DNA from 2 places in the Virgibacillus alimentarius genome. Region 1 is predicted to be linked to the other one. Evidence: a T-box and tRNA genes for the amino acid it is inferred to sense, from the RefSeq annotation. Region 1 holds a T-box; the other holds one or more tRNA genes.
What was found. A T-box is a leader RNA that pairs with one kind of tRNA and senses whether it is charged. The one in region 1 lies ahead of thrS (threonine--tRNA ligase), so its partner is inferred to be a tRNA-Thr.

Region 1 (7,207 bases):
GCTTGTTTACCTGTATATACTCGACCGTCACCAAGCTTTCTAACTTTACTTTCTGGCATGCCACGTCCATCTACTATAACTTGGACAAACTCATCATATAGTTCGTCAATCATGGTTTGTAATATTTCTTTTTCCTCATCTTTCATCTTCCTTGAAGAGGACATTATATCTTTATATTCACCACTTTTAATTGTGTTAAAATCAATGCCATATTCATCGGCTAATTCAGCAAAATTAATACTTTCCATAATGACGCCTATAGAGCCGGTTAATGTTGCGGGATTAGCCACGATTTTATCAGCCGGGGCAGCAACATAATAACCTCCTGACGCAGCTGTATTCCCCATGGATACATACACAGGCTTTTCTGTCTCTTCCTGAATTTTAGTGACTTTTTCATGTATTTCTGCACTCTCAACGACTCCACCACCCGGGGAATTGATACGCAAAATAATTCCATCTACACTTCTATCCTTACCGGCTTCATCAACCATTTTTAAAAAACGTTTATGATCGTAACCAGGGGAATTGAACATAGAATGAGACCCAGTATCTTGAATAACGCCTTCTAAATTCAAGACAGCAATTTTATTTCTAGTTCCTTGTTTTCCTTTATCAATAACTGTTTCTTTAAAAGCTACCTCATCTTCACTAAATAAATCTTGAAAATCTGTAGTGGCCGCTGTGGTCGATAGTTGAACAACTATGGAGATGACAAATAGTCCAGCTGCTATACCAAGCGCTAACCAACGCTTTCCATCCATTTACCGTTCCACCTTTCTTCATATGTCAATAGACTCACCCAAAATCCTTAAGCATGGAGTGAGTCTTGAAGTTTTTATTTTCGCAATGTTTTACCTTCAATTTCTTGTTTCATCAATTCTTCAAAATCATTGTAAGGCACTGTTTCAGATTTCTTTTCACCATATCTTCTTACATTGACAGCATTATCCTCAATCTCATTGTCTCCGACAACTAATGCGAATGGGATCTTTTGTGTTTGAGCTTCTCTAATTTTATAGCCAATTTTTTCATCCCGCTCATCAACCGCAACCCTTACACCTTGTAATCGGAGTGTATCCGCAACACCCTTTGCATAATCTAAATGGGCTTCTGATGAAACCGGGATAATTTTAGCTTGTACCGGTGCCAGCCATGTAGGAAAAGCTCCTTTATATTCTTCTAGTAAAAAGGCTACAAATCGTTCCATCGTTGAAACAACCCCGCGGTGAATAACAATAGGGCGATGTTCTTTTCCATCTTCACCTATATAAGTGAGATCAAATTTTTCTGCTGCTTGATAATCTAGTTGAACGGTTGATAATGTTTCATCTTTGCCTAAAGCTGTCTTTACTTGTACATCTAATTTTGGACCATAAAAAGCTGCTTCGCCAAATGCTTCAACATAGTCGACCTGCATATCTTCCATTGTTTCCTTCAACATGGCTTGCGCTTTATCCCACATTTCATCATTATCAATATATTTTTCCTTATCTTCTGGATCACGATACGATAAGCGGAAATAATAATCGTTGATACCAAAGTCTTGATATACCCTCTGTATTAGTTTTACAACACGGATAAATTCGTCTTTTAATTGATCCGGACGCGCAAAAATATGTGCATCATTTAATGTCATCCCGCGCACTCGCTGTAATCCCGCTAAGGCTCCTGACATTTCATAACGGTGCATTGTACCAAGTTCTGCTATTCGAACTGGCAAACTACGATAACTATATAATTGATTTTTATAAACCATCATATGATGCGGGCAGTTCATGGGACGCAATATCAATTCTTCATTATCCATTTCCATGATAGGAAACATATCATCATGATAATGATCTAAATGTCCACTCGTTTTATATAAATCAACACTTCCCAGTACAGGTGTATAAACATGGTCATAACCTAATTTTTCTTCTATATCCACAATATATCGTTCAATAATTCGCCGTATAGTAGCTCCTTTTGGCAGCCACATCGGCAAGCCTTGTCCAACCTTTTGGGATATAGTAAAAATCCCCAATTCTTTTCCGAGTTTTCGGTGGTCACGTTCTTTTCGTTCTTCTAAAAGTTTTAAATAGTCATTCACTTGGCTTTTCTTTTCGAAAGCTGTTCCATATATACGTTGTAATTGCTGGTTGTTACTATCTCCTCGCCAGTAAGCCCCAGAGATACTTAATAATTTAAAGGCTTTAATTTTACTTGTCGAAGGAACATGAACGCCTCGGCATAAATCAAAAAATTCACCTTGTTTATAAATGGACACTTGTTCATTTTCAGGAATTGCATCAATTAATTCCAGTTTTAAATTGTCATCAATTTCTTTAAACATTTCTCTTGCTTCCTGACGGGATACTTCGATTCTTTCAATTGCTAAATTTTCGTCAATAATGCGCTGCATTTCTTTTTCAATTTTAGGCAAATCTTCAGGTGTTAAAGAATAATCCATTTCCATGTCATAATAGAACCCTTCTTCGATTACCGGACCTACCCCAAATTTAACATCTTTGTATATGCGCTTAATTGCCTGGGCCATCAAGTGGGCAGCAGAATGACGCATAATTTCGATACCTTCATCATTCTTATATGTAATGATTTCTATTTTTCCATCCTGTGATAGTTGTGTTTTTAAATCAATAAGTTCTCCATCTAACTTTATTGCCAAAGCTTGTTTTTTTAAGCCTGAAGAAATCGATTCTGCAATTTCTTCACCGGTTGTTCCCATTGGAAACTCTTTATTTGCTCCATCTGGGAAAGTGATTGTTATGTTTGACATTTTTACCTTTACACTCCTTTTTGCAATCTTTCTATAATTTAAAAAAGCTCGTCCCTCTGCATTAAATGCAAAGGGACGAGCGTTGATCACGTGGTTCCACCCTATTTTCCATGTTCTTATCTAACTAAGAAATGGCTTCATTATCTTTAACGCAGAATATTCGCTGCTATCTACTGCAAATTTCGATAACAGAGTTCAAAGGTGGTAATTATTTGTATGTATATAGGAAGTTTTCAGCAGGTAGCTCCCCTCTCTTATATATACTTAAAAACAAATAATCTTATCCTTATCAATACTTATGACTATCATGAAATTATAATTTATATTATAGCCTTAGCTGATTTTAAATGCAAGCACCTCTAATAATTTTTTACATGGTGCGGAAAAGGAAAATTGCGAATTGGTTCAAATTCCACTTTTTCTTGAAAAACATTCATAACGGTCGATGTTTTTGGTTCAGAAGGATAATCACCATAAATTTTTATTTTTGCTGGAGCCATAGCTATTAATGGAGATAAATTTAATTCGTCTATATCTAAACCGACAATATATAGTGGTTCTTTTCTGGTAATTTCCCGTAGTTCCAGCGTCGAAAATTTTTTGCCATTAGATTTAAAAAAAGAAAATGAACTGCCTTGGAGAATATAAATCTCCCTATACCCTGGTTCTTTTTTTACTATATATTCACGTAACATATTGATAAATGCTTGATGGTCCTCCTCCCTTTTAAATTCCTCAATGGCCAAGCCAACATAATGGATTAATTCTTTTTTAAAAAATTTCAAACGAAAATTAACGATAGAATCATAATGAACCGTTTCCGTGTTTTTGATATTCTCCATAAATACTGCATGAAGTGTTTGACTAGGATCCTGATTATTTTTGACCCTTAAGCAATCATCATCTTCTCCTGTAAAAATCCAATGGCTTAAATCTAAAATACGTTCTATCTCATCCGTGTTTTTAAAATAATACTTTTCCATGATAATATTTCTCATCATGTCAGACAATCGATGTGTAATCAGCACATCTACCATTGATTTTGCAATTGCAACAATAGATTGGTTATTAACTATTTTATCATTGAATTGTAATCGATTCCCCCAATCTTTATGTACTGTCCAGTACAGCTCGGTATTCTTGTTATAACGAAATAAATGCTCACAAAATGTTATAATTTCTTTATTCGATTCAAAATATACTTCCAACAAATCAACATCACCCTCATCCACAACCAAACTGTTACATTATATGGACGAGGCTCTTAAAAAATGACTGAAAATTAATCATCTTTCTAAGAAAGTATTGACTAGATGCCATAAAAAAGCTGATATAAAAGGATTATTCCCTCTTATACCAGCTATAAAAATTCTTATTTATCACGTCTGTTTTCCCCGTCTAAACTTACTTCTTTACTTACTTGTTTAATTCTTTCAATTACTCTCCCAGCTTTCACTTCTTCTACGCCACCCCGATTTGTATTTGCCAAATGCTGTTCCAACTGTTTTAAATTGTAGTTTGAAGTAAAGAAAACTGGTAATTGCTCCATCATTCGATATTGTAAAATAGAGCCAAGAATTTCATCACGGATCCAAGCTGATTGGGTTTCCGCACCAATATCATCAAACATAAGGACATCCGTATTTTTAAAATAGTCTATTTTTTCGTTTATTGAATTATCTTGAATTGATGTTTTAATCTCTCTAACAAACTCAGGCATATAAATTAACATAGATGAAATATTTAGTTCCTTTAGTTTATTAGCAACCGCTCCAAGGAAATAAGTTTTCCCTACTCCAAATGGACCTGTCAAATACAGTCCTTTTGCTGGTAATTCTGTTTTTGCAAGTTCGAGGAATTGGCTTGTTTCCCGAATAGCTTGACTTCTATCAAGTGTTACATCAATTTTGTCGTATGTTGCCTGCAGAATTTCCTTAGGCATATACAAGCTTTGTATCAGGTTCTGCTGCTTCTTTTGTTTTTCAAATAGAACGTTTTGATGACACTTTTCATAAATAAGCCGAAGCTCCCCATTCTCCACATGTAAAATGGGAGAGTATCCCGGGAGGATATTGATACATCCCTTTAAGGATGAACAATGATTACATTGCTTGGATTGGGATTTATATTCATATAATTTCATTAAATTTTTTTCGATTTCTTTTTGATTTACCTTGTTTAATGTAAGAAATTCCGTAACCTCAGGATCCTTTAAAACTTCCCTTTTGATATTAGTATAATGTTCTTGAAAGGATTTATTTTTCTTCATCCACTTTTTTAATGAAGCTTGTATCGGTTCCATATCAATCATCCTTGCAAATGATTATTTTGTTTATTACTAGAGTGCTTTCGTAGAAGTTCCATAAGTTCTTCTTTCTCTTTCTCCTCATTAACTGCTTGCTGATTTGTTTTTTCATTACGTTTTGATGTTTCTTTTTCTTTCTTTTTTCTTTCCTTAAACCAATCCGGTATAACTTCATTTGATTTAGACTTTGTATTTCTGAACTTATTCGTTTTTGAATACTTTTGATATCTCTCGGTTTCTCTTTTCGCAAAGGCCATCGCTTCCTTAGCACTTTTTAAGTTTGCACGTGACCAATGACTTGCTATTTTTTCTAAATAAGCTTTAGAAAGTTTCATATTGGATTGAAGTAAGACATAATGAATGAGTACGTTCATGACTGGTGCAGGTAATCCTTGCGTAGTCATTACTTCCTGTATAGCTCGCATATCTTGTATAGAAGCATGGTTCCCACTTGAAAGATCCTCTAACAATTGTTTAGGAGATATTGTTTCTAATTCATAAATAAGTTGTTCTTCTTTCGTAGCAGCTTTTAAATTTGTTGGCTGATTCGGGTTACTAACTTTATCTGTTAATTGAATCTTTGTATTATTTTGCTGTGTTTTAAACAAATCTTGACATGCTGCTTTGAATTCTTCGGGATCCAATATATTTTCATCTGTAAGTGCCCATAAAATAGCTTTTTCTATTTCATGTGTTGCTAAATCATACAGAAGCCTCATCTGTGAAATCAATTTTCTATTACTTTTAGTTAATATTTTTTTCACAGGAATCATACGTTGCTTTAACATTTGTTCAATCCAAGTAAAATCAATATTACTTATTCTAGGAGACTGTTCTATTTGATTATCTGCTATCGGCTTTTTACTTTCGAAAGATGGATAAAATGTTTGATATACATCTTCAAACGATACGGTGATGTTTTTCCCATAATCATGCATGTGACAGCGAGCATAGTGCCTTTTAAGATGGCTAAACTTCATCTCTCCAACATGATGGTATAAGAGCTCGGATAGCATTCCATCACTAAAAAATTCTTGTGGGGAAAAAGGGCTTTGTAAAATATACGTATATTTATTTTTATCCGTTTGATACGTTTTTAGCAAACCAATACCTTCTAGCCTAAGTCTTGCTTGGTAAATTGCATCCAATGGAATGTTTAAATAATTCATTAATGTATGATGTGTTTGTGGTTCTTCATTAGATTGAAGCTCTATTTCATGTAATAACGTTTGATATAATATAACAGCCTGCATGCCAATTAAAGGTTGATATAAATGGGTTAGCGATTTGGTATAATCGATTGCAAGATTCCCTTTTAATAAAACATAATACCCATCAACAGGTAAAATTTTCCCTATATAATTCATTTAATATTAATCCTTCCTTTAAGCTCTACTAAAAAGTAAAACCGTTCAAAAAACAATTGGTATTAGGTATTACCGTTATCTGTAGTATTAATTAAATCTTTTAGCTCATCTAAAAACACACTCAGATCTTTAAATTGACGATAAACGGAGGCAAAACGAACATAGGCCACTTCATCAACATCAGACAGACGATTCATGACCATTTCGCCTATATCTTTACTATCTATTTCCGAACAACCAGTATTACGTACTTCTTTTTCTACGTCAAGGGCAATTGCCTCAATTTTTTCCATAGGAACTGGACGTTTTTCACAAGCCTTTATTAAACCACGAACTAATTTTTCTCTGCTGAATTCCTGACGGGCTCCGTCTTTTTTTACTACGATTAATGGTATTTCTTCAATCCGTTCAAATGTTGTAAATCGAAAACCACATCGCTCACATTCCCTTCGTCTCCGAATGGATTGTCCCTCTTCGATTGGTCTCGAATCCAATACTCTAGTACTCTTAAACTGGCAATTTGTACACTTCATACCTGCTATCCCCCCTTTTATAAGGAAAATTACTATGTATATATTTTTTCAAACAAGGACTATTTTATTTAAAGATATACCTTTTATTTTAACATGTTTTATTTAAATCCACTAATAAGAAAATGATTGCAAATCTTGAATAAACCCAAGAAAAGCAATCATTTTCTAAACTTATACTTTTTAAATATTCACTTTTTCACGTAGGTAACTTCCTACATAT
Region 2 (7,207 bases), on a different contig from region 1:
TTTTCTTCGGAAGTTAACTCATCTTGACTTTTAGAACGTCCTCTTCTATCCTGTAACGCATCCCATCCACCATCTTCGTGTTTACGTACCCATTGATATGCTTGTTGGTAAGATACCTGATGTTTATCCGCAGTTTATTGATAATCCTTCCCATTCGCTAAAGCATCTTGTACAATCTCAATTCGTTCTTTCCAAGTCGTTTTTCTCCCTTTAGTCATAGAGCTCGTCCTTCCCTTTGTCGTATCTTTTAATTCTCTATGACCATTATACTGCTTTATCCATTTTCGGAGTACTGATGTGCTAGAAATTTCATACTTGCGAATGACCTCACGTTGAGAATGCTCCCCTGATATATAATCTTCTACAGCTACTTGTTTTAAATCTTTAGAATATGACTTCAATGTCCTTGAGCCCTCCAATCCTTTGAGACCATATTTCTCATGTTTCTCAGCCCAATCATACAGAGTTACATCCGCAATTCCGTATTTTGAACATAATTCTATTAAGGTATAATTTTCATTCTTATATGCCTTTAACACTTCATACTTAAATTTACTAGAGTTAAATTTATATTTATTGGACATAAAAAACTCCCCTTAAGGTGAAAACAGATTTTTATTTTTTAATCTGTCTACCTTAAGGGGAGCATATCATTAGATCCACGCTCTTTTTGTTTACCCGGCGGCAAAACGGTGCTTAACTGCCAATAATGTGGTAACCAGAGTCAACATGTAATACTTCACCTGTTATTCCTCTTGCTAACTCACTTACTAGGAATAATGTGGCGTCCCCAACTTGATCTTGATCTACATTGCGACGTAAAGGGGCTTTTTCCTCGATGATGGAAGTCTTTTCATTAAATCCTGATACTCCTTTAGCAGACAATGTACGTATCGGTCCAGCAGAGATAGCATTTACACGGATGCCATATTTACCCATATCTTCAGCTAAATACCGGACACTAGCTTCGAGTGAAGCTTTGGCAACTCCCATGACATTATAATTTGGTATAACTTGTTCTGAACCGATATAGGTTTGTGTTACGATACTTCCGCCCTCTGTCATTAACGCTTTTGCTTGCTTAGTGACAGCTACTAGGGAATAAGCGCTAATGTTTTGCGCTAGTAAAAATCCATCCCTAGATGTATCCGCGTACTCGCCTTGTAATTCTTCTCTTTTAGCAAATGCGACGGAATGAACGAGGCCATGAATGACATTAACTTTGTCTTCTATTTCTTTAAACGCTACCTTAATGCTTTCATCGCTTTCGACATCGCAAGATACAGTTAACTTTGGTGTAATATTATTTTTTTCAAGTAACCTTACTAATTTTTGGTAAGATCGCTCTTGTCTATAAGTAAAGATGAGATTCGCACCTGCATTATGTAATGATTTTGTTATTCCCCATGCAATGCTTCTCTCATTTGCAACACCCATGACAACAATATTTTTTCCTTCTAATAAACTTGACATGTGGCACCTCCAAAATATTTTATATTTCCTATTATAACTTAATTTATTTCCTTAAAGAAGCATATACAATCTTACTATATAGAAAAAACTGTGTATCATAAGCGTACTGTTTATCATGAAAAGTTACTGTTATTATAGCCTTTTTGCCCTGAAATCATGATAGAAAAAAATTTTTATAAAAAAATGCATTTTACTCTTTACAAAAATATTTAATCTGTATATAATAAGATTCGTTGGTTTACGACAAACATTTTAAAAAAGATATATGAGCTGTTTTTTGTTCTTATACTATTTAGTGCTAGGCCCGTTGGTCAAGCGGTTAAGACACCGCCCTTTCACGGCGGTAACACGGGTTCGAATCCCGTACGGGTCACCAATTGTTTATAAAAAAAGCTATTTCGAAGTGGATGGTTTTAAATTTATCTTACTGAAATAAGCATATTAGATTTTATGCTGTGGGAGGATTAGCTCAGCTGGGAGAGCACTTGCCTTACAAGCAAGGGGTCGCAGGTTCGAGCCCTGCATCCTCCACCATTTCAAATTATTGCATTTTGAGTGTTTTTCATTTATAGTATAAAAGGAAGTCTTCGGACACACATATTATCTCTGCCAAGTTAGAAAATGCAGGGATCGTTATGATTTAAAATCTTATCATTTAATAAATGTAAAAATGCCGGTCTAGCTCAATTGGCAGAGCAACTGACTTGTAATCAGTAGGTTGGGGGTTCAAGTCCTCTGGCCGGCACCATTTCAATTAAAATGTATCATTTATATGTATAATAAATGTACTAAAGGCAAGAATATGGAGGGGTAGCGAAGTGGCTAAACGCGGCGGACTGTAAATCCGCTCCCTCTGGGTTCGGCAGTTCGAATCTGCCCCCCTCCACCATATATTTATACGATTGTTGGGCTGTAGCCAAGCGGTAAGGCATCGGGTTTTGATCCCGTGTAGCCTAGGTTCGAATCCTAGCAGCCCAGCCATTTTTTTGTTTTTAGAGCAATTTTTGAATTGAAAATTAATATAATCTAGGTTATTCTACATAAAAAATGACTTTCGAAAAAAGTCAGCAGATGCAGGGTCACCAATGATAAACGCTCATACAAAATAAGAAAACTACAATACAGGAGCCATTAGCTCAGTCGGTAGAGCAACGAGCAAAGCTCCCACCGAATCAGCTGCGAGTAACCCCGAAGCACCTAACCTCCTTGAATAAGCTGGAAGATGCAGGGGTCGCCAATGATAAACGCTCATACAAAATAAGAAAACTACAATACAGGAGCCATTAGCTCAGTCGGTAGAGCATCTGACTTTTAATCAGAGGGTCGGAGGTTCGAATCCTCCATGGCTCACCACTTAAAATGATAAAAATGTTAAGGTTATACATCATACATAAAATAAAGTACATGAACAAACAAGGTCGCTATGATTGTAGTCAACCTTGTTTATTTGCATTTTGTACTCTTTTTTAACATAATAGATACAAAAATTATAAAACATGTTATAATTACTATTTGAGAAAAATAAAAGTGAAGGCTTTATATAGATATTTTAGATGTAAATAATTATGGACTTCAAAAGGATGAGGTAGCGTGAGAACTTCTAGAATTCCAGGTTTTTATAATATGACAGTTGAAGAGCGCAGAGCATTAGTGGCAAAAATGTATGGTCTTTCTGGGGAAGAAAAGAATGATTTATTTTCTGCGGAACCGCTGCCAGTCGGTACTGCGGATAAAATGATAGAAAATGTTGTGGGTTCCTTTCCCCTTCCACTCGGATTAGGGTTGAATTTTTTAATTAATGGGAAGGAATATGCGATCCCAATGGCTATTGAAGAACCTTCTGTTGTTGCCTCTGCAAGTTATATTGCAAAAATTGTTAGGGAAGCTGGGGGCTTTACGACAGAGGCTACAGATAGATTGATGATTGGCCAGATTCAAGTTGTAGGGTGTCCTGATATTTATGCTGCAAAGGACGCTATCTTGAAAGAAAAACAAGCTTTGATTGAAGATGCAAATGCTGCCTACCCAAGTATGGTTGCAAGAGGTGGCGGAGCAGAAGATTTAGAAGTTCGTATTCTAAATGAAGAATCCGGATCCGCCTTTAGCCAAATGCTTGTCTTACATTTATATGTGAATACATGCGACGCAATGGGTGCGAATATAATAAACACAATGGTAGAATCATTAGCTCCAATTGTAGAACAGCTAACAGATGGGAAAGTTTATTTACGTATTCTTTCCAATTATGCTGATCGTTGTTTAGCCCGTGCACGTTGTGTGATTCCTCCTGAATTATTAGCAGATGAAAACTATACTGGTGAAGAAGTTCGCGATGGAGTTGTACATGCATATGAGTTTGCTGCCTCTGATCCATATCGAGCAGTGACGCATAATAAAGGTATAATGAATGGAATAGATCCAGTTGTTATTGCTACAGGGAACGACTGGCGCGCAGTTGAAGCTGGCGCACATGCATATGCAGTCCGTCATGGTTCATACGGTTCCATGACAACATGGTATGTGGATCATGAGGGGAATTTGGTCGGCGAATTAGAATTGCCTATGTCCGTTGGTACTGTTGGCGGTTCGATAAACGTCCACCCAATTTCGAAATTAGCGCATAAAATTTTAGGCGTGGAATCGGCGCAAGAACTTGCTCAAATTATTGTATCGGTTGGATTGGCACAAAATCTTGGGGCATTAAAAGCATTAGTAACTGATGGGATCCAAAAAGGGCATATGGCACTACATTCTCGTTCTGTTGCAATTGCAGCAGGGGCTACTGGGGAGATGATCGATATTATTGCTGAGAAATTAGTCGATGTAAAAGAAATTCGTGTCGGAAAAGCAAAAGAATTGGTGGAAGAGTATATAAAATGAGTGCAGAAAAGGCAACAACCTCAGAACAAATAGCTATCGGCATAGCTCATAGTAAATTAATATTAATTGGCGAACATGCAGTTGTCCATGGGCAGCCTGCAATTGCAATTCCTTTTCCATTAGTTGGTGTGGAATCCGTTATTGAATATGTCCCTGGTTCTGTAAAAATTGACAGTTCGTTTTATCATGGTCCAATTGATTCAGCCCCAGAATCACTAGAAGGCATTGTCAATTGTATTAAAAGCACCTTAAAGTATCTTAATATGCCCTGTGAGGATTTATTAGTTCAAATACAATCATCGATACCCCCTGGTAAGGGCCTTGGTTCCAGTGCATCCGTTGCAGTCGCGGTGGTTAGATCCTTGTTTGCTTATGCTAACGTATCCTATACAGAAGAAGAGTTACTCTATTTCGCAAATATTTCTGAGACCTATGCACATGGAGCACCAAGTGGCATTGATTCATTAACTATCATGTCACAATCACCAGTGTGGTATGAGAAAGATCGCTCCATCGAATTTATCAATCTTAGCGACGATTTTCACTTTATTGTAGCTGACTCCGGAAGAGTAGGAGATACACGTTTAGCAGTTGAATCCGTAACAGAGCTGCTTAAAGCTGCTCCTAAAATCATTCAGTCCAAACTGGATCGCATCGGGGAATTAACACACCAGGCAAAGCATGCTTTGGAAAAGGCTGGTAAACAAATATTGGGCAAGATGTTAGACGAGGCACAAAAAGAATTAGAGGCGCTCGGTGTAAGTGATGCGGGATTAAACAAATTGATCTACTTTGCCCGTCAAGAAGGAGCTTTAGGTGCAAAACTTACTGGCGGAGGAAATGGTGGTTGTATTATTGCACTAGCAAAAAATGAAGTGCATTCAAGACAGCTTTCTGAAAAGTTAAGACGATTTGGTGCACATGCTGTGTGGCCATTTGTTTTACGGAAAAAGGATCAATCATAAATACCTTTGATTCAGGGAGAAGAAAAGGAGATATATCTATCATGAAGGCGACAGCTAAAGCACATACGAATATTGCCTTAATCAAATATTGGGGAAAACGGGATGAGTCATTCATATTGCCAACGAATAATAGCTTATCTCTAACATTGGATGGTTTTAGTACAACTACTTCTGTTGAATTTCGGGAAGATTTATCAGAGGATATATTTACTTTAGATGATAAGCGTATTACAGGGGTAGAGTACGATCGTGTTCGAAGCTTTCTGGATTTAATTAGGAATTTAAGTGATAAAACGCTATACGCTGATGTTCATTCGATTAATGATGTGCCAACGGCTGCAGGTTTTGCCTCCTCTGCTTCTGGTTTTGCTGCTCTTGCAGGAGCTGCAACCCGGGCAATGGGATTGCAACTAAGCGATTATGAACTTTCACGGATAACAAGACAAGGTTCTGGCTCAGCTTGCCGTTCGATTTATGGCGGATTTGCTGAGTGGCAGCAAGGCGTAAAAACAGATGGATCTGACTCATATGCTGTCCCAATAGCTCCCGTTGAACATTGGGATATTCGGGTTGCTGCGGTTGTTTTGTCGGCTGATATGAAGAAGGTTTCAAGCCGGGAAGGTATGAGAAGAACGGTAGATACCTCTGCATTTTTTCAGAGCTGGGTTGATAGTATTCCTAATGATTTAGAACAGATAAAGCAAGGGATTCAGGAACGTGATTTTGAAAAGGTAGGTCAGATAGCAGAAGCAAACTGTCTAAGAATGCATGCAACAACGCTTGGGGCAAATCCGCCATTTACGTATTGGGCCGATACAACAATGACTGTCATGCAGGCTGTGCAAAGCTTGCGAGAAGGTGGCATTTCGGCTTATTTTACGATTGATGCCGGACCAAATGTAAAAGTGCTTTATTTACCGGAAAATGAAGAAAAAATTAAAACAGCACTAATGCATGTACCTGGTGTAACAGATGTTATTCTAAGTCGTGCGGGTCAGGGAATATCCTATAAATAGGGGTTGAAACGCTTTGTCCAAGACATCATTGACCATAAAGGTTCCTGGTAAACTAATGATCGCTGGTGAGTTTGCTGTACTTGAGCCTCACCATAAGTTAGTCGTCATGGCGGTTAACCGCTTTGTATATGCCACAATTGAGGAAAGCCATGAAAACTTCTTAACCTTAGAGAATTTTAATCTTAATCATATTACTTGGGACTATGAAAATAGTAATATTAACGTTCATGCAAACGATGATCGTATCCGTTTTGCGAAAGATGCGATGACTATTGCTTTAAATTTTTTAGAAGAAAATAGTATTACTACGGGAGGTTTCTCGTTAAAAGTAAAAAGTGAACTTGATGACATATCTGGAGTGAAATATGGCTTAGGTTCAAGTGCTGCTGTAGTCACTTCGATCATTGCTGCGATATTGAAAAAATATTTACCAAACCCATCCGCATCTCTCATTTTCAAGCTTGCGGCTATTTCGCATGTAAAAACGCAAGGTAATGGATCTGGTGCTGATGTTGCGGCCTCATCCTATGGTGGAATGCTAAAGTACGCCTCCTTTCAAGCTGAGTGGTTAAAGGAGATGTATAGGAATGCTAACTCTTTAATGGAATTACTAGAAGAAAATTGGTCTTATCTATCCGTTCATCCAGTTAGTCTACCTGAAAATGTACATATTTGTATAGGGTGGACAGGTAATCCAGCCTCTACTGCTAAGCTAGTTGATAAAGTTTTAAAGCTTAAACAAAATAATACATCTCAATTTGGGCAGTTTCTTGATGATAGTGCGAAAGCTGTTACTCATTTTTATCAAGGGATGCAACAAAACGATATAGATCTTCTATTAAGTGGAGTAAAGAAAAACAGACAGGCTTTATC

Region 2: it has a tRNA-Thr gene. The T-box ahead of thrS (threonine--tRNA ligase) is inferred to sense a tRNA for this amino acid. The anticodon was not compared.

The regions. Positions count from the first base shown of each region.
Region 1 is NZ_JAGIKX010000029.1:28,731-35,937, reverse strand. It holds gene sppA (signal peptide peptidase SppA) at 1-764, opposite strand, end outside; gene thrS (threonine--tRNA ligase) at 839-2,782, opposite strand; T-box leader at 2,851-3,084, opposite strand; gene ytxC (putative sporulation protein YtxC) at 3,142-3,993, opposite strand; gene dnaI (primosomal protein DnaI) at 4,155-5,084, opposite strand; gene J2Z81_RS12635 (replication initiation and membrane attachment family protein) at 5,090-6,454, opposite strand; gene nrdR (transcriptional regulator NrdR) at 6,517-6,987, opposite strand; gene J2Z81_RS12625 (glyceraldehyde-3-phosphate dehydrogenase) at 7,168-7,207, opposite strand, start outside.
Region 2 is NZ_JAGIKX010000010.1:57,615-64,821, reverse strand. It holds partial or broken gene J2Z81_RS16190 (helix-turn-helix domain-containing protein) at 1-122, opposite strand, end outside; gene J2Z81_RS07630 (helix-turn-helix domain-containing protein) at 135-584, opposite strand; gene fabI (enoyl-ACP reductase FabI) at 697-1,473, opposite strand; tRNA gene J2Z81_RS07620 (tRNA-Glu) at 1,775-1,849, shown strand; tRNA gene J2Z81_RS07615 (tRNA-Val) at 1,932-2,007, shown strand; tRNA gene J2Z81_RS07610 (tRNA-Thr) at 2,146-2,221, shown strand; tRNA gene J2Z81_RS07605 (tRNA-Tyr) at 2,278-2,362, shown strand; tRNA gene J2Z81_RS07600 (tRNA-Gln) at 2,380-2,454, shown strand; tRNA gene J2Z81_RS07595 (tRNA-Lys) at 2,751-2,826, shown strand; gene J2Z81_RS07590 (hydroxymethylglutaryl-CoA reductase, degradative) at 3,064-4,353, shown strand; gene mvk (mevalonate kinase) at 4,350-5,318, shown strand; gene mvaD (diphosphomevalonate decarboxylase) at 5,360-6,334, shown strand; gene J2Z81_RS07575 (phosphomevalonate kinase) at 6,348-7,207, shown strand, end outside.